4 regions of the Enterobacter cloacae complex sp. HYC080_NIDB genome follow, and region 4 is predicted to be linked to each of the others. Evidence: predicted binding sites of a transcription regulator. Region 4 holds the regulator's gene; each other region holds the start of a gene.

Region 1 (4,793 bases), 360 kb from region 4:
CAGACAAAGCGCAGCATTTTCGCCCGGCTCCACCACTAACAAACTCACCTCTTCGGCGGTATCGCTCAGATTGACGCTGGCCGCATCACCCGTTGCTGGCGTCCAGTTCATGTCGTGCGGCAGGAAATGCCAGCTTTTCGGCATTTGCGGTTTCAGGAAACGAATCGCCACCAGCGCATTTAATACCAGCTCGGCACGCTGCTCTTTAGAGAGCACCAGATCGCGACATTTTTCTTCAAAGGAGAAATAAAGTGCAGCATCGTCAACGCAAAAGCCCGAGGGTGAAAACGCGTCCGGGGTTAACATTCGGCGGGCAAAACGAGAACGAAACAACATGCCATTGGCTAAATCGAGCATCATACGATCGTGCTCGTCGCAAAAATACCAGCGCCAGTTATCGTCAGGTTTAATTCGCATGTTTCTCTCCCGTCCCCAAACGTCCTGTACTAAAAATGTCCTGATTGTCGCTTCGTTTATAACATCATTAATAAAAGACCAGAATGTCTAAATAAGCAACAGTGACGGAATATAAAACAACCAGGGCTGGAAATAAAGCCCTGGTTGTCTGATTAAGAGAAAAGATTAGATATGCGTAACGATTTCTTTAATCAGCGGCGGTCCTTTAAAAATAAAGCCGGAATAGATTTGCACCAGCGATGCCCCTGCCGCCATCTTCTCGCGCGCAGCAATGACCGAATCGATACCGCCGACACCAATAATCGGCAAACGCCCTTTTAATTCTGCAGACAGAGCACGAATAATTTCGGTGCTTTTTAATTGTACCGGACGGCCACTTAACCCACCCGCTTCGTCACAGTTTTTCATTCCCTGAACGAGGGAGCGATCGAGCGTCGTATTGGTCGCAATAACACCATCAATATTATGGCGAACTAAACTGTCGGCAACCTGGATCAATTCTTCAGGCGAAAGATCCGGTGCGATCTTCACCGCGACCGGAACATATTTATGGTGGATCGCCTGCAGTTCATTTTGTTTATTTTTAATGGCGCTGAGAAGATCGTCCAGCGCTTCGCCATATTGTAAAGAACGCAGGCCCGGGGTATTCGGCGATGAAATATTCACCGCGATGTAACCGGCATAGGCGTAGACTTTTTCCATACAAATCAGATAGTCATCTTTACCTTGCTCAACCGGCGTGTCTTTATTTTTACCGATATTAATGCCCAGCACCCCATCGAAATGGGCTTTTTTCACGTTCTCGACCAGGTGATCAACGCCGAGATTATTAAAGCCCATGCGGTTGATCAGCCCTTCGGCTTCCACCAGGCGGAACAAACGCGGCTTATCATTTCCCGGCTGTGGACGCGGGGTAACGGTACCGATTTCAATGGAGCCAAAGCCCATTGCGCCCAGGGCATCAATGCACTCGCCGTTTTTGTCCAGACCGGCCGCCAGACCTAGCGGGTTTTTAAAGGTCAGACCCATGCACTGCACAGGTTTTTCCGGCACATTCTGGCGCACCAGAGCCGCCAGAGGCGTTCCGGTAATGCGACGTAATTGCTGGAATGTCAATTCATGAGCGCGCTCAGGGTCGAGCTGGAAAAGGGCTTTACGAACGAAGGGGTAGTACATGAACTCTCCTGGATTCCCGGTGTGCAAACCGGGAGGGGATTATGGGCGATCCCGCTGCGAAAAGGAATTGACCTGCGGCAAAAAAATCAGCGTAAAACGCAAACGTTTACCTCCCGATCTCTTTCTTATGCACTTTTTCGCATTTTAATTGCAGATAAATCATTTAGTGGAATAACCGCGCGGTGTCACACTCCTGAAAATTGTTATGAATGTTAGATAAAAGCAAACAATTGGTTATAAGGAGGAAGTATGCGCGTCATTACCCTGGCCGGAAGTCCACGATTCCCTTCGCGTTCCAGCGCCCTGCTGGAATATGCCCGTGAAAAGCTCAATGCGCTGGATGTGGAAGTGTGCCACTGGAATCTGCATAACTTCGAACCCGAAGATTTGCTGTACGCCCGTTTCGACAGCCCTGCGCTGAAAACCCTCACAGAGCAACTGAAAGAGGCAGACGGTTTAATCGTGGCGACACCGATCTATAAAGCCTCTTTTTCTGGCGCACTGAAAACCCTGCTCGATCTACTGCCGGAGCGCGCGTTGGACGGCAAAGTGGTGCTGCCGCTGGCAACGGGCGGAACGGTTGCCCATTTACTGGCGGTGGATTATGCCCTGAAACCGGTCCTGAATGCCCTGAAAGCACAAGAGATTCTCCATGGGGTTTTCGCGGACGATTCGCAGGTCATTGATTATCAACACAAGCCGCACTTTACGCCGAATCTGCAAACGCGCCTCGATGCTGCGCTGGAAACCTTCTGGCACGCGCTGCATCGCCGGGATATCCAGGCACCTGCGTTTGGCCAGCCTCAAGGAGTCGCACATGTTTAAAACCTTAACCCGCCTCGGGCTGGCTGGCCTGATGGCCTTGACCGGGCTGGCTCAGGCCGCAGAAACAGCGCCGGACAGTTTACGCATTGGCTATCAGAAAGGCAGCGTCAGTATGGTGCTGGCAAAAAGTCACCAGCTTCTGGAAAAACGCTTCCCGGACACCAAATTTGCCTGGATCGAGTTTCCTGCCGGCCCTCAAATGCTGGAAGCCTTAAACGTAGGCAGTATCGATCTTGGCAGCACAGGCGATATTCCGCCGATATTCGCCCAGGCTGCGGGGGCGGACCTCGTTTATGTCGGCGTTGAACCGCCTAAACCGAAGGCCGAAGTCATTCTGGTGCCTGAAAATAGCGAGATTAAAAGCGTTGCCGACTTAAAAGGTCATAAGGTCGCTTTTCAGAAAGGCTCCAGTTCACACAACCTGCTGCTGCGCGCTTTACAGGAGGCCGGGCTGAAATTCACGGACATTCAGCCCGTTTACCTGACCCCAGCCGATGCACGTGCCGCGTTCCAGCAGAAGAATGTTGATGCCTGGGCTATCTGGGATCCGTACTACTCCGCAGCATTACTGCAAGGAGGCGTGCGTGTGCTGAAGGATGGCACGACGCTGAAGCAGACCGGCTCGTTCTACCTCGCCGCGCGTCCTTACGCGGAAAAGAATGGCGCATTTATTCAGAGCGTACTGGATACCTTTACGCAGGCCGACACGCTGACCCAAAGCCAGCGTCAGGAAAGTATTGCGCTGCTGGCGAAAACCATGGGCTTACCTGAACCGGTGATTGCGAGCTACCTCAGCCACCGTCCGCCGACCACCATTTCACCCGTGGATGCGCACGTCGCCGCGCTACAGCAACAAACCGCTGACCTCTTCTATCAAAACCGCCTGGTGCCAAAACAGGTCGATATTCGCGAACGCATCTGGCAACCCGCAGGCAAAGAAGGAGCTAAATCATGAGTCTGAATCTTTTCTGGTTTTTACCCACCCACGGAGATGGCCACTATCTTGGCACTGAAGAGGGTTCCCGCCCGGTTGACCATGGCTACCTGCAGCAGATTGCACAGGCGGCGGACCGCATCGGTTTCACCGGCGTGCTGATCCCAACCGGGCGTTCATGTGAAGATGCCTGGCTGGTCGCCGCGTCGATGATCCCGGTCACCCAGCGTCTGAAGTTCCTGGTTGCGTTACGTCCAGGCGTGGTCTCCCCCACCGTGGCGGCGCGTCAGGCGGCAACGCTGGACAGACTCTCCAACGGTCGCGCCCTGTTTAACCTGGTGACGGGCAGCGATCCTCAGGAACTGGCAGGCGATGGCGTGTTCCTCGACCACACCGAGCGCTATGAGGCTTCTGCCGAGTTCACCCGCGTCTGGCGGCGCCTGCTTGAAGGTGAAACCGTCACCTTCGAAGGCAAGCATATTCACGTTCGTGACGCCAAACTCTACTTCCCGCCAGTGCAGCAGCCGCGCCCACCGCTCTATTTCGGCGGGTCGTCAGATGTAGCCCAGGATCTGGCCGCCGAGCAGGTCGATCTGTATCTGACCTGGGGCGAACCGCCTGAGCTGGTAAAAGAGAAAATTGCCCAGGTGCGCGCAAAAGCGGACGCCCATGGCCGCAAGGTGCGCTTCGGTATTCGTCTGCACGTGATTGTTCGCGAAACCACTGAAGAGGCCTGGCGGGCGGCAGACCGTCTGATATCCCATCTGGACGATGAGACCATCGCAAAGGCGCAGGCCGCGTTTGCCAAAACCGACTCCGTCGGACAGCACCGAATGGCATCCCTGCACAACGGCAAGCGCGAGAAGCTGGAGATCAGCCCGAACCTGTGGGCAGGCGTTGGCCTGGTGCGCGGCGGTGCGGGCACGGCGCTGGTCGGGGACGGCCCGACCGTGGCAGCGCGGATTAATGAATACGCGGACCTCGGTATCGACAGCTTTATTCTCTCCGGTTATCCGCACCTGGAGGAGGCCTACAAAGTGGGCGAGCTGTTATTCCCGCATCTGGATGTGGCCATCCCGGAAATACCGCAGCCACAGCAGCTTCAGCTGCAGGGAGAAGCGGTGGCAAACGAATTTATCCCTCGAAAAGCCGCGCAAAGCTAAGGAGTGACCATGTCTGCCACCTCACAAAAATGGCTGCTGCGCGCCGCGCCGTGGTTTTTACCCGTCGGCATTGTGGCTCTCTGGCAGCTCGCATCATCCACCGGCTGGCTGTCGAGCCGTATTCTGCCCTCTCCTGAGGGCGTTGTAGAAGCGTTCTGGTCGCTGAGCGTCAGCGGTGAGCTGTGGCAGCATCTGGCGATCAGTTCCTGGCGCGCGGTGATTGGGTTCTCTATTGGCGGCAGCATCGGCCTGGTGCTGGGGTTGATCAGCGGTCTTTC
Region 2 (4,793 bases), 1.7 Mb from region 4:
CGCTCGGCGCTCGCAACCCAGTGCGGCGTTGAGTGGCAGCAGCAGCCTTACGGGCAGGTTGCGGTCATTGCGAACGTCTCTACTGCCGCAGAACACAACGGCCGGGCGTTTGAGCGCTTCACGCAGCACGGTCCGCTGGCGATGCTGCCGATGTCGGATGGTCGTTGCTCGCTGGTCTGGTGCCATCCGCAGGAAAAGGCGGAAGACGTTCAGGCCTGGTCCGACGAACGTTTTTGCAGTGAACTGCAGAAAGCGTTTGGCTGGCGGCTGGGTCGCATTACCCATGCGGGAAAACGTGCGGTATACCCGCTGTCGTTAACTACCGCATCACAGTCTGTTCCGCACCGCGTGGCGCTGGTCGGCAACGCCGCGCAAACGCTTCACCCCATCGCGGGTCAGGGTTTTAATCTGGGTCTGCGGGATGTGATGAGCCTGGCCGAAGCGCTTTCGCAAGCGTGGAGCGAACAGAAAGATTGCGGCGCATACCCGGTACTCAGCCATTACCAGAAGCGACGTCAGGCCGATAAAGAGGCGACAATCGGCGTTACCGATGGTTTAGTCCATCTCTTTGCCAATCGCTGGGCGCCGCTGGTTGCCGGTCGCAACCTCGGGCTGATGGCGATGGAACTGTTCATTCCGGCACGCGACGTGCTGGCGCAGCGGACCCTGGGTTGGGTCGCGCGTTAAGGAGTTATCACTGTGCAAAATGTTGATGTTGCCATCGTTGGCGGCGGAATGGTTGGACTGGCCCTGGCCTGCGGATTACAAGGCAGCGGCCTGCGTGTGGCCGTGCTGGAGCAAAAGCAGCCTCAGCCCGTCGCACCTGATGCCCCGCCGGAACTCCGCGTGTCGGCAATAAATGCGGCCAGCGAAAAGCTGCTGACGCGCCTTGGCGTCTGGTCAGATATCGTAGCCCAGCGTGCGAGCTGCTATCACGGCATGGAGGTATGGGACAAAGACAGCTTTGGTCATATTGCTTTTGATGATGAAAGCATGGGCTATAGCCATCTGGGTCACATCATTGAGAATGCGGTGATCCACCACGCGCTGTGGCAGAAAGCTCAGCAGTGCAGCGACGTAACGCTGGTTGCGCCTGCGCAAATCCAGCAGGTTGCGTGGGGCGAAAACGAGGCGTTTATCACCCTGCAAAGTGGCGATATGCTCACCGCGCGTCTGGTGGTCGGTGCCGATGGCGCTAACTCCTGGCTGCGCAATAAAGCGGATATTCCGCTGACCTACTGGGATTACCGCCATCATGCCATGGTGGCGACGATCCGTACCCAAGAGCCGCACGGCGGCGTGGCGCGCCAGATTTTCCACAACGACGGCATTCTGGCATTCCTGCCGTTAAGCGATCCGCATCTCTGCTCAATTGTCTGGTCTCTGGTGCCGGAAAAAGCGCAGCAGATGCAGGAGGCGACGCCAGAGGCCTTTAACCAGGCACTGTGCGTGGCGTTTGATAACCGTCTGGGGCTTTGTACTCTTGAGAGCGAGCGTCAGGTCTTCCCCTTAACCGGACGCTATGCGCGTCAGTTTGCCGCGCACCGTCTGGCGCTGGTGGGCGACGCGGCCCATACCATTCATCCGCTGGCCGGGCAGGGCGTTAATCTCGGCTTTATGGATGCGGCGGAGCTGGTAGAAGAGCTGCGTCGTCTGCAGCGAGAGGGTAAAGATATTGGGCAGCATGTGTATCTGCGTCGCTACGAGCGCAGCCGCAAGCACAGTGCGGCGATGATGCTTGCAGGCATGCAGGGCTTCCGTGAGCTGTTTGCCGGGGCAAATCCGGCGAAAAAACTGCTGCGTGATATTGGGCTCAAGCTCGCCGATACCCTCCCTGGCGTCAAACCTCAACTCCTGCGTCAGGCGATGGGTCTTAACGACCTGCCGGACTGGCTGAAATAAAATAGACCCCCGTCACACTTTCTTTTCCCGGCCTCTGTGCCGGGAAAATTCCCTCGTTTGAAATATTCTAATTCCACGTCATTTTTCGCATTAGATAATCTAATGTCATGATTTTTATGTGACGGAAATTCGGCCCGTTTTTCCGCATGAAATATCATCATGTGCTAAATCCTGTTAGATCATTGTTAATTTTGTGCGGGGTTAATCGCATTTTTCCAGTGAATAACTCTGTAGGCTTTTCAGCGTTTTTTGGTCATAAGCTAATGTGATGACCCGTTTTACCTTATGGTTAACCGCCGGTTTCGGTGGTAAGTTCAGGTAAAAGAGAACGTTTGCGTCGGCATTCGGAAACGAGGCCGATACCGGGTTTCACGGTGAATTTTTCAACGAGGACAAGATGGCTCAACAGACTCCTTTGTACGAACAGCACGTGTTATGCGGCGCCCGCATGGTGGATTTCCATGGCTGGATGATGCCGCTGCACTACGGCTCGCAAATTGATGAGCACCACGCGGTGCGCACCGATGCCGGTATGTTCGACGTGTCCCACATGACGATTGTCGATCTGCGCGGTAGCCGCACCCGGGAGTTTCTACGTTATCTGCTGGCGAACGATGTCGCGAAGCTGAAGACACCGGGGAAAGCGCTCTATACCGGTATGCTGAACGCCTCGGGTGGCGTGATTGATGACCTTATCGTCTACTACTTCACCGAAGACTTCTTCCGCCTCGTTGTAAACTCCGCCACCCGCGAAAAAGACCTCTTCTGGATCACCCAACACGCCGAACCTTATGCCATCGACATCACCGTCCGTGACGATCTGTCGCTGATTGCCGTGCAGGGGCCGAACGCGCAGGCGAAAGCCGCGTCTCTGTTCAGCGACGAGCAGCGTAAAGCCACCGAAGGGATGAAGCCCTTCTTTGGCGTGCAGGCGGGCGATCTGTTTATTGCCACGACCGGCTATACCGGTGAAGCGGGCTATGAAATTGCCATGCCAAACGAGAAAGCAGCTGATTTCTGGCGTGCGCTGGTGGAAGCGGGCGTGAAGCCGGCTGGCCTGGGCGCGCGCGATACGCTGCGCCTTGAAGCGGGGATGAACCTCTACGGTCAGGAGATGGACGAAGGCGTCTCTCCGCTGGCGGCCAACATGGGCTGGACCATCGCATGGGAACCCGCTGACCGTGAGTTTATTGGCCGTGAAGCGCTGGAAATGCAGCGCGAGAAGGGCACTGAACAGCTGGTTGGCCTGGTGATGAAGGAAAAAGGCGTGCTGCGCGGAGAACTGCCGGTGCGTTTTACCGATGCCGACGGCAATCCGCGCGAAGGCGTGATCACCAGCGGGTCCTTCTCCCCGACGCTGGGCTACAGTATTGCACTGGCTCGCGTGCCGGCGGGCATTGGCGAGTCGGCGGTGGTGCAAATCCGCAACCGCGAAATGCCGGTCAACGTGACCAAACCGATTTTTGTTCGCGCCGGTAAGCCGGTCGCCTAACTATTTTTATCAGGAGAACTTCAATGAGCAATGTGCCAGCAGAACTGAAATACAGCAAAGAACACGAGTGGCTGCGCAAAGAGGCGGACGGCACTTACACCGTAGGGATCACCGAGCATGCGCAGGAGCTGCTGGGCGACATGGTGTTTGTTGACCTGCCGGAAGTGGGCGCAACCGTGAGCGCGGGCGATGACTGCGCCGTGGCGGAGTCCGTTAAAGCAGCATCCGATATCTACGCACCGGTAAGCGGTGAAATTGTGGCCGTAAACGACGCGCTGAGCGATTCGCCGGAGCTGGTGAACAGCGAGCCTTATGAAGGTGGCTGGATCTTCAAGATCAAAGCCAGTGACGAATCTCAGGTTGCCGCGCTGCTGGATGCGACCGCGTACGAAGCCCTGTTAGAAGACGAGTAATTGTTAATCCCCCTCTCCCTCCGGGAGAGGGCAGGGGTGAGGGTGCCCATCTTCCCCTCACCCTAACCCTCTCCCGAGGGGAGAGGGAACTTAAATTCACTGCACGTTTCAGGAACCATCGCTCATGACACAGACTTTAAGCCAGCTTGAAAACCGTGGCGCTTTCATTGAACGTCACATTGGGCCGGATGCTCAGCAACAGCAGGAGATGCTGAAAACGGTTGGCGCGGATTCATTAAACGCACTGATCGGCCAGATCGTGCCAAAAGACATCCAGCTTGCCACGCCGCCTCAGGTGGGAGAAGCCACCACGGAATTCGCCGCACTGGCGGAGCTGAAGGCCATCGCTGGCCTTAACAAGCGCTATAAGTCTTACATTGGCATGGGCTACACCAACGTGCAGTTACCGCCGGTTATCCTGCGTAATATGCTGGAAAACCCGGGCTGGTACACCGCCTATACCCCGTATCAGCCGGAAGTGTCCCAGGGCCGTCTTGAAGCGCTGCTGAACTTCCAGCAGGTGACGCTCGACCTGACCGGGATGGATATCGCTTCCGCCTCGTTGCTGGATGAAGCGACCGCGGCAGCTGAAGCCATGGCGATGGCAAAACGCGTCAGCAAGCTGAAAAATGCCAACCGCTTCTTCGTGGCGGCGGACGTGCATCCGCAGACGCTGGACGTGGTGCGTACCCGTGCGGAAACCTTTGGTTTTGATGTGATTGTCGACGACGCTGACAAAGTGCTGGATCATCAGGACGTCTTTGGTGTGCTGCTACAGCAGGTTGGCACCACCGGCGAAGTGCATGATTACAGCGCGCTGATTGCCGAGCTGAAATCCCGCAAAGTGGTGGTCAGCGTTGCCGCTGATTTTATGGCGCTGGTGCTGCTGACGGCTCCGGGCAAACAGGGTGCGGATATTGTATTCGGCTCGGCCCAGCGTTTCGGCGTGCCGATGGGCTACGGCGGACCGCACGCGGCATTCTTTG
Region 3 (4,793 bases), 1.8 Mb from region 4:
CTGCTTTGAACCCGGCAATTTTCGCAGAATAGACACGACTCATCTGGCCTGCGCCTATTCCGATGGTCATGTTCTCTTTGGCGTAGACGATGGCGTTGGACTTGACGAACTTCGCCACTTTCCAGCAGAACAGCGCGTCACGCAGCTCCTGCTCGCTCGGCTGGCGTTTGGTCACTACGCGCAGGTCAGCTTCTGTCACCATACCCAGATCGCGATCCTGAACCAGAAGGCCGCCGTTCACGCGTTTGAAGTCCAGACCCGGCACGCGATTTGCCCACTGGCCGCAAATCAGTACGCGCACATTCTGTTTTGCCGCGGTGATTTTCAGCGCTTCTTCGGATGCCGATGGTGCAATGATCACTTCAACAAACTGTCGGGAGATGATGGCCTGCGCGGTTTGGGCATCCAGCTCGCGGTTGAAGGCGATAATGCCGCCAAACGCGGAGGTCGGGTCGGTTTTGTAAGCACGGTCGTAAGCGTCCAGAATAGAGGTGCTCACCGCCACACCGCAAGGGTTGGCGTGCTTGACGATAACGCAGGCTGGCTCGCTGAACTCTTTCACGCATTCCAGCGCAGCGTCGGTGTCAGCAATATTGTTGTAGGAGAGTGCCTTGCCCTGAACCTGCTGAGCGGTGGCAACCGAGGCTTCTTTGATCTCTTCTATATAGAAGGCAGCCTGCTGGTGGCTGTTCTCGCCGTAACGCATATCCTGCTTCTTGATGAAGTTCAGGTTCAGCGTGCGCGGGAAGTGGCCAGAAGGATCGTTGCTTTCACCGTGGTAAGCCGGCACCAGGCTACCGAAGTAGTTGGCGATCATGCTGTCGTATGCAGCGGTGTGTTCGAAGGCTTTGATAGCGAGGTCGAAACGCGTGTCGAGCGTCAGTGACCCTTCGTTGGCATCCATCTCGCTAATAATGGTGTTGTAATCGCTGCTCTTCACCACGATGGCCACATCTTTATGGTTCTTGGCTGCAGAGCGCACCATGGTCGGGCCGCCGATATCAATATTTTCTACCGCATCTTCCAGAGAGCAGCCTTCGCGGGCAACGGTCTGGGCAAACGGGTAGAGGTTAACGACAACCATGTCGATTGGCGCAATATCATGCTTTTCCATAATGGCATCGTCCTGGCCGCGACGGCCAAGAATACCGCCGTGCACTTTCGGATGCAGAGTTTTGACGCGTCCATCCATCATCTCCGGGAAACCGGTGTAATCGGACACTTCGGTTACCGGCAGACCTTTATCTGCTAACAGGCGTGCGGTGCCGCCTGTAGAAAGCAGCTCCACACCGCGTGCAGAAAGTGCCTGAGCGAATTCGACGATACCGGCTTTATCAGAAACACTGAGCAGAGCGCGGCGGACTGGACGACGTTGTTGCATGGTAAATCCCCTGGATTTCACGATTACAGAGAGCGTTAGATGAATTTTCCTGCGAAAAACTCATCTAACACACCTGACGAGGCATCCTTGTGAAGCGCGAGCATTTTAACGAAAACGTTTGCGCAACGCTCGCACATTTTTACTTTTTCGTATCATTGTGGATAAGTCTGTGTGTAAAAGGGTATAAGGCGGGGTTTTGCTGTGGAATGCAGCAGTCAGTCATTTTTCTGTCATTTAGCGGTTGCGGCCTGCGGAGAACTCCCTATAATGCGCCTCCATCGACACGGCAGATGTGAATCACTTCACAGATAAACCGGTCGGTTGAAGAGAAAAAATCCTGAAATAACGGGTTGACTCTGAAAGAGGAAAGCGTAATATACGCCACCTCGCAACGGTGAGCGAAAGCCGCGTTGCACTGCTCTTTAACAATTTATCAGACAATCTGTGTGGGCACTCAAAGTGACATGGATTCTTAATGTCTTCGGACAATAAATGAATACCAAGTCTCTGAGTGAACATACGTAATTCATTACGAAGTTTAATTCACGAGCATCAAACTTAAATTGAAGAGTTTGATCATGGCTCAGATTGAACGCTGGCGGCAGGCCTAACACATGCAAGTCGAACGGTAGCACAGAGAGCTTGCTCTCGGGTGACGAGTGGCGGACGGGTGAGTAATGTCTGGGAAACTGCCTGATGGAGGGGGATAACTACTGGAAACGGTAGCTAATACCGCATAACGTCGCAAGACCAAAGAGGGGGACCTTCGGGCCTCTTGCCATCAGATGTGCCCAGATGGGATTAGCTAGTAGGTGGGGTAACGGCTCACCTAGGCGACGATCCCTAGCTGGTCTGAGAGGATGACCAGCCACACTGGAACTGAGACACGGTCCAGACTCCTACGGGAGGCAGCAGTGGGGAATATTGCACAATGGGCGCAAGCCTGATGCAGCCATGCCGCGTGTATGAAGAAGGCCTTCGGGTTGTAAAGTACTTTCAGCGGGGAGGAAGGTGTTGTGGTTAATAACCACAGCAATTGACGTTACCCGCAGAAGAAGCACCGGCTAACTCCGTGCCAGCAGCCGCGGTAATACGGAGGGTGCAAGCGTTAATCGGAATTACTGGGCGTAAAGCGCACGCAGGCGGTCTGTCAAGTCGGATGTGAAATCCCCGGGCTCAACCTGGGAACTGCATTCGAAACTGGCAGGCTAGAGTCTTGTAGAGGGGGGTAGAATTCCAGGTGTAGCGGTGAAATGCGTAGAGATCTGGAGGAATACCGGTGGCGAAGGCGGCCCCCTGGACAAAGACTGACGCTCAGGTGCGAAAGCGTGGGGAGCAAACAGGATTAGATACCCTGGTAGTCCACGCCGTAAACGATGTCGACTTGGAGGTTGTGCCCTTGAGGCGTGGCTTCCGGAGCTAACGCGTTAAGTCGACCGCCTGGGGAGTACGGCCGCAAGGTTAAAACTCAAATGAATTGACGGGGGCCCGCACAAGCGGTGGAGCATGTGGTTTAATTCGATGCAACGCGAAGAACCTTACCTACTCTTGACATCCAGAGAACTTAGCAGAGATGCTTTGGTGCCTTCGGGAACTCTGAGACAGGTGCTGCATGGCTGTCGTCAGCTCGTGTTGTGAAATGTTGGGTTAAGTCCCGCAACGAGCGCAACCCTTATCCTTTGTTGCCAGCGGTTAGGCCGGGAACTCAAAGGAGACTGCCAGTGATAAACTGGAGGAAGGTGGGGATGACGTCAAGTCATCATGGCCCTTACGAGTAGGGCTACACACGTGCTACAATGGCGCATACAAAGAGAAGCGACCTCGCGAGAGCAAGCGGACCTCATAAAGTGCGTCGTAGTCCGGATTGGAGTCTGCAACTCGACTCCATGAAGTCGGAATCGCTAGTAATCGTAGATCAGAACGCTACGGTGAATACGTTCCCGGGCCTTGTACACACCGCCCGTCACACCATGGGAGTGGGTTGCAAAAGAAGTAGGTAGCTTAACCTTCGGGAGGGCGCTTACCACTTTGTGATTCATGACTGGGGTGAAGTCGTAACAAGGTAACCGTAGGGGAACCTGCGGTTGGATCACCTCCTTACCTTAAAGAACCTGCCTTTGCAGTGCTCACACAGATTGTCTGATGAATGATGAACTTCTGAATGTACTTTTGAGTGCATTAAGAAGTTTTGCTCTTTAAAAATCTGGATCAAGCTGAAAATTGAAACGACACACATATTATGTGTGTTCGAGTCTCTCAAATTTTCGCAAACCGATGATGAATCGAAAGAAACATCTTCGGGTTGTGAGGTTAAGCGACTAAGCGTACACGGTGGATGCCCTGGCAGTCAGAGGCGATGAAGGACGTGCTAATCTGCGAAAAGCGCCGGCGAGGTGATATGAACCTTTGACCCGGCGATGTCCGAATGGGGAAACCCAGTGTGATTCGTCACACTATCGTTAACTGAATACATAGGTTAACGAGGCGAACCGGGGGAACTGAAACATCTAAGTACCCCGAGGAAAAGAAATCAACCGAGATTCCCCCAGTAGCGGCGAGCGAACGGGGAGCAGCCCGGAGTCTGAATCAGCTTGTGTGTTAGTGGAACGGTCTGGAAAGTCCGACGGTACAGGGTGATAGTCCCGTACACGAAAATGCACAGGTTGTGAACTCGAAGAGTAGGGCGGGACACGTGGTATCCTGTCTGAATATGGGGGGACCATCCTCCAAGGCTAAATACTCCTGACTGACCGATAGTGAACCAGTACCGTGAGGGAAAGGCGAAAAGAACCCCGGCGAGGGGAGTGAAAAAGAACCTGAAACCGTGTACGTACAAGCAGTGGGAGCCTACTTGTTAGGTGACTGCGTACCTTTTGTATAATGGGTCAGCGACTTATATTCTGTAGCAAGGTTAACCGAATAGGGGAGCCGAAGGGAAACCGAGTCTTAACTGGGCGTTAAGTTGCAGGGTATAGACCCGAAACCCGGTGATCTAGCCATGGGCAGGTTGAAGGTTGGGTAACACTAACTGGAGGACCGAACCGACTAATGTTGAAAAATTAGCGGATGACCTGTGGCTGGGGGTGAAAGGCCAATCAAACCGGGAGATAGCTGGTTCTCCCCGAAAGCTATTTAGGTAGCGCCTCGTGAACTCATCTTCGGGGGTAGAGCACTGTTTCGGCTAGGGGGCCATCCCGGCTTACCAACCCGATGCAAACTACGAATACCGAAGAATGTTATCACGGGAGACACACGGCGGGTGCTAACGTCCGTCGTGAAGAGGGAAACAACCCAGACCGCCAGCTAAGGTCCCAAAGTCATGGTTAAGTGGGAAACGATGTGGGAAGGCACAGACAGCCAGGATGTTGGCTTAGAAGCAGCCATCATTTAAAGAAAGCGTAATAGCTCACTG
Region 4 (4,793 bases):
TACCGTATGCAAAAGACGCCCTGGCACCGCACATTTCTGCGGAAACCCTGGAATACCATTACGGCAAACATCACCAGACGTATGTCACCAACCTGAACAATCTGATCAAAGGCACCGATTTCGAAGGCAAAACGCTGGAAGAGATCGTCCGTAGCTCAGAGGGTGGCGTATTTAACAACGCGGCTCAGGTGTGGAACCACACCTTCTACTGGCACTGCCTGGCACCCAATGCCGGTGGTGAACCTGCCGGTGAACTGGCTTCCGCGATTAACGCCGCCTTTGGCAGCTTCGCCGATTTCAAAGCGAAGTTTACGGATGCCGCCATCAAGAACTTCGGCTCTGGCTGGACGTGGCTGGTAAAAGAAGCGGATGGCAAACTGGCAATCGTGTCCACCTCTAATGCAGGCACCCCGCTGACCACCAGCGCTACGCCGCTGATGACCGTGGACGTGTGGGAGCACGCTTACTACATTGATTACCGTAACGCGCGCCCGAACTACCTGGAGCACTTCTGGGCACTGGTCAACTGGGACTTCGTCGCGAAGAACTTCACCGCGTAAGAGAGACGCAGAAGGGGTCCCCCTTCTGCGTTATTTTTATTATTCCGCCGTGCAAACGGCTTCTGGCTGTTTCCGGCCGGACATCATCACCAGCAGCAGGCCGAGCGCGGCAATAATCGCCCCCATCACCGGCACAAAGCTGTATCCCAGACCGCCAGAAATGACGGCGCCGCCCGCCGCAGCACCCAAGGCATTCCCCAGGTTAAACGCACCGATATTCACTGAAGAAGAGAGACCCGGCGCCTCGTGGGCGACACGCATCACGCGCATCTGCAGCGGCGGCACCACGGCGAAGGTGGCTGCGCCCCAGACAACCATCGCGATGGCCGCGCCAAACTCGTTACGCGCCAGCCACGGAATCGCGATCATGATGGCAATCAGCAAGGTTAAAAAGCCTTTCAACGTTCCGGTCACTGAACGGTCAGCAAATTTCCCGCCAAGGTAGTTACCCATTGAGAACCCTACGCCAATCAATACCAGCATCGCGGTAATAAAGATTGGGGTTGCATGGGTGATATCGTGCAGCACCGGTGAAATGTAGGTATAGAGCGTAAACATCGCCCCGGCCCCCAGCACGGTGGTCAGCAGTGCAGAAAGCACCTGCGGGCGCACCAGTACCGACAGCTCTTTGCGCACGTCCGGACGTTCACCCGCGCTGCCTTTCGGCAGGGAGAAGAACAAGGCCACCATCGCCACCACGCCCAGCCCGGCGGTTGCCAGGAATGACATACGCCAGCCGATCGCTTCACCCAGCCAGGTCGCAGCCGGTACGCCGCCAATGTTGGCAATCGTCAGCCCCATAAACATGGTCGCCACGGCGCTTGCCTGCTTATGTTTCGGCACCACGCTTGCGGCCACGACCGAGCCCAGCCCAAAGAACGCGCCATGGTTCAGGCTGGTCAAAATGCGCGACAGCATCAGGGTGGTGTAGTCAGGTGAAATGGCAGAGAGCACGTTGCCCAGGGTGAAAATCGCCATCAGGAAAATCAGCGCATTACGGCGCGCGCGGTGTGAAAGCAGTAGCGTCATCAGCGGCGCCCCCACCATCACGCCGATGGCATAAGCGCTGATTAACATCCCGGCCGCAGGGATCGAGACATCCACGCCCCGGGCGATAACAGGCAGCAACCCCATCGGGGAGAATTCGGTGGTGCCAATCCCAAAAGCGCCAATCGCCAGGGCCAGCAGGGGAAAATTGATTTTCATGCGTCAACTCCGGATACCGTGTCATGTCGTGACACAGAACAAAGAAGCGGAAAGCATGACATCAATCACAAAAAATGAGAAGTTAACAAAATGGCAAAAGATTTTTGCCTGAGAAGTAACAATCCGGTAAACCGGGAGGGAGAAGATTCTCCCTCCGCGTAAATCAGTGCAGCGCAGCCGTCAGGCCAGCCGCCACAATCAGCGCCAGCACAACGATGGTGGTGAACAGCGAAAACTTCAGATCGGAACTCATCAATTTTTCTCCTTTTAATCCCCCCACGAAAAGTGAGCTTGCTCATTTTTGCACAGTTTACGTCAAAAATCTTCCCGGATTTAAGCTGATAACCACTTTACCTCTTCCCCTTTTCATCAAGATAGGACAAAATTCCACGCTAAATTTATTAGCGTACCGGCCATTGACCCCCTCCTGACGTCCCGTGTCGTTTTCCTGGCGTACCGCAATCTAAAATTGCGTGATAAGGGTGAGAGAAGGCAAACGTTTACCTTCAAGTATTTCAGGAGTTTAGGATATGGTCTGGAGTGACATTTAATGGCAACAATTAAAGACGTAGCAAAACGCGCAAACGTTTCCACTACAACCGTATCACATGTAATTAACAAAACCCGCTTTGTGGCGGAAGAGACGCGCAACGCCGTCTGGGCAGCAATCAAAGAGCTGCACTACTCGCCAAGTGCGGTTGCGCGCAGCCTCAAGGTGAATCACACCAAATCGATTGGTCTGCTGGCGACCAGCAGCGAAGCGGCCTATTTTGCTGAGATCATTGAGGCGGTAGAGAAAAACTGCTTCCAGAAAGGCTATACCCTGATTCTGGGCAACGCGTGGAACAGCATTGAAAAACAGCGAGCCTATCTCTCCATGATGGCGCAGAAGCGCGTGGATGGCCTGCTGGTGATGTGTTCCGAGTACCCGGAATCCGTACTGTCGATGCTTGAAGAGTATCGACATATCCCGATGGTGGTGATGGACTGGGGTGAAGCCCGTGCGGATTTCACGGATTCCGTTATCGACAACGCCTTTGAAGGCGGCTATATGGCGGGCCGTTATTTGATCGAACGCGGTCATCGTGAGATTGGCGTGATCCCGGGTCCGCTTGAGCGTAACACCGGTGCAGGTCGTCTGGCTGGCTTTATGAAAGCAATGGAAGAAGCGCTGATCACCGTGCCAGAAAACTGGATCGTACAGGGTGACTTTGAGCCGGAATCAGGCTACCGCGCGATGCAGCAGATTGTCTCCCAGCAACATCGTCCTACCGCCGTTTTCTGCGGGGGCGACATCATGGCGATGGGCGCGCTCTGTGCGGCCGATGAGCTGGGTCTGCGCGTCCCGCAGGACATTTCCGTGATCGGCTATGACAACGTGCGCAACGCACGCTTCTTTACCCCTGCGCTGACCACCATTCACCAGCCGAAAGATTCGCTGGGTGAAACGGCCTTCAACATGCTGCTCGACAGGATCGTCAACAAACGTGAAGAGTCGCAGTCCATTGAAGTCCACCCGCGCCTCATCGAACGCCGTTCCGTTGCGGATGGTCCGTTCCGCGACTACCGTCGTTAATCGCTTTACGGAGCCAGTCACACTGGCTCCCGTAACCATTCCCGGTTAAGCGTTTCGCTGTCCCCCAGATAATCCAGCAGCCAGGCCATAGCAGGTGAAACATCATTTTGTTGCCAGGTCAGGCAGCAAGCCGCATCCGGGAACGGATTCTCCAGCGTCAGTTCAACCCACTCGCCGGTGTCGATTCTCGGGCGCGCAAAATGAACGGGCACCATCGCGACGCACAGCCCTGCACTGAGGCAGGTCGCCGACGATTCCCAGTCCGGGGCGACCACGCGACGCTGGTTATCCAGCAGCCAGGTGATACGCTTGGGCAGCGAGCGGGAGGTGTCCTCCAGCACCAGCGACGGCCAGTTACGCAGGGTATCGTCGCTTAACGGCCCCTCCATGGCCGCCAGGGGATGATCGCGTGCCACTACGCATTTCCAGCTCAGCATCCCCATATCGCGAAAGGCGTAGCGTCCCCCAACCGGAATCGCCTGCGTCGCCCCAATCGCCATTTCTACCCTGCCGTCCGACAGCGCGTCCCACACGCCGTTGAACACTTCCTGCGAAACACGCAACTCAACGTCAGAAAAATGACGATAGAAATCGACGATCATTTGCCGGGTGCGCTCCGGCTTCACGATATTATCGACCGCGATGGAAAGATGCCCCCGCCAGCCGTTAGCGATCTGCTGACACTGTTCGCGGGTGATCTGCATTTTTTTGATAACAGAACGCCCTTCTTTCAAAAACCACGCCCCGGCAGGCGTTAATTCCACATCACGATGTCGCCGTTCAAACAGCGGAACGGCCAGCCACTCTTCTAGCTGACGCACCGTATAGCTGATTGCCGACGGGACGCGGTGCAGCTCCTGCGCTGCACCGCTAAAGCTGCCGTTACGCGCGACAGCATCGACCACTTCAAGAGAATAATCTGACCACATTTTCTGCCTGCAAAAAATTTGAATGCACCCGCCAAATATTAGCGTTTCACAAGCCGCTTTGCACTCCCTACACTCTGCGCCAATGTACACCTGCCTCCTCAGGAGAAGAAAATAATGCAACCCAGGAAAGGTTTTTTAGTCTGGCTCGGCGGCTTAAGCGTGCTGGGCTTTTTAGCCACCGATATGTACCTGCCGGCTTTCGCCGCCATGCAGGAAGATCTGCAAACCCCTGCCGCCGCGATCAGCGCCAGCCTGAGTTTGTTCCTCGCCGGTTTTGCCTTCGCGCAGCTGCTCTGGGGACCGCTCTCGGATCGCTTTGGCCGCAAGCCGGTACTGTTGCTGGGTCTGGCCATTTTTGCCATGGGCTGTCTGGGGATGCTATGGGTTCGCGACGCCACCTGGCTGCTGGTACTGCGTTTTATTCAGGCAGTCGGCGTCTGCGCCGCGGCCGTCACCTGGCAGGCGCTGGTGACCGACTACTATCCGGCGAACCGTACAAACCGAATTTTCGCGACCATTATG

Evidence for each region. The regulator PurR, encoded in region 4, represses purine synthesis genes. The targets are predictions, from matches to a motif close to CANGCAAACGTTTGCNTG.
Region 1: the regulator PurR is predicted to act here: its motif matches at 1,689-1,706, upstream of pyrD (quinone-dependent dihydroorotate dehydrogenase).
Region 2: the regulator PurR is predicted to act here: its motif matches at 2,224-2,241, upstream of gcvT (glycine cleavage system aminomethyltransferase GcvT).
Region 3: the regulator PurR is predicted to act here: its motif matches at 1,489-1,506, upstream of purH (bifunctional phosphoribosylaminoimidazolecarboxamide formyltransferase/IMP cyclohydrolase).

Annotation. Positions count from the first base shown of each region.
Region 1 is NZ_CP114212.1:2,906,004-2,910,796, forward strand. Features, by position in the region: gene zapC (cell division protein ZapC) at 1-417, opposite strand, end outside; gene pyrD (quinone-dependent dihydroorotate dehydrogenase) at 583-1,593, opposite strand; gene ssuE (NADPH-dependent FMN reductase) at 1,843-2,418, shown strand; gene O1723_RS13910 (sulfonate ABC transporter substrate-binding protein) at 2,411-3,373, shown strand; gene ssuD (FMNH2-dependent alkanesulfonate monooxygenase) at 3,370-4,515, shown strand; gene ssuC (aliphatic sulfonate ABC transporter permease SsuC) at 4,525-4,793, shown strand, end outside.
Region 2 is NZ_CP114212.1:852,473-857,265, forward strand. Features, by position in the region: gene ubiH (2-octaprenyl-6-methoxyphenyl hydroxylase) at 1-687, shown strand, start outside; gene ubiI (FAD-dependent 2-octaprenylphenol hydroxylase) at 700-1,902, shown strand; gene gcvT (glycine cleavage system aminomethyltransferase GcvT) at 2,300-3,394, shown strand; gene gcvH (glycine cleavage system protein GcvH) at 3,418-3,807, shown strand; gene gcvP (aminomethyl-transferring glycine dehydrogenase) at 3,932-4,793, shown strand, end outside.
Region 3 is NZ_CP114212.1:4,305,639-4,310,431, reverse strand. Features, by position in the region: gene purH (bifunctional phosphoribosylaminoimidazolecarboxamide formyltransferase/IMP cyclohydrolase) at 1-1,381, opposite strand, end outside; rRNA gene O1723_RS20440 (16S ribosomal RNA) at 1,942-3,481, shown strand; rRNA gene O1723_RS20435 (23S ribosomal RNA) at 3,690-4,793, shown strand, end outside.
Region 4 is NZ_CP114212.1:2,549,601-2,554,393, forward strand. Features, by position in the region: gene sodB (superoxide dismutase [Fe]) at 1-560, shown strand, start outside; gene O1723_RS12055 (MFS transporter) at 600-1,766, opposite strand; gene cydH (cytochrome bd-I oxidase subunit CydH) at 1,930-2,019, opposite strand; gene purR (HTH-type transcriptional repressor PurR) at 2,317-3,342, shown strand; gene punR (DNA-binding transcriptional activator PunR) at 3,360-4,271, opposite strand; gene punC (purine nucleoside transporter PunC) at 4,386-4,793, shown strand, end outside.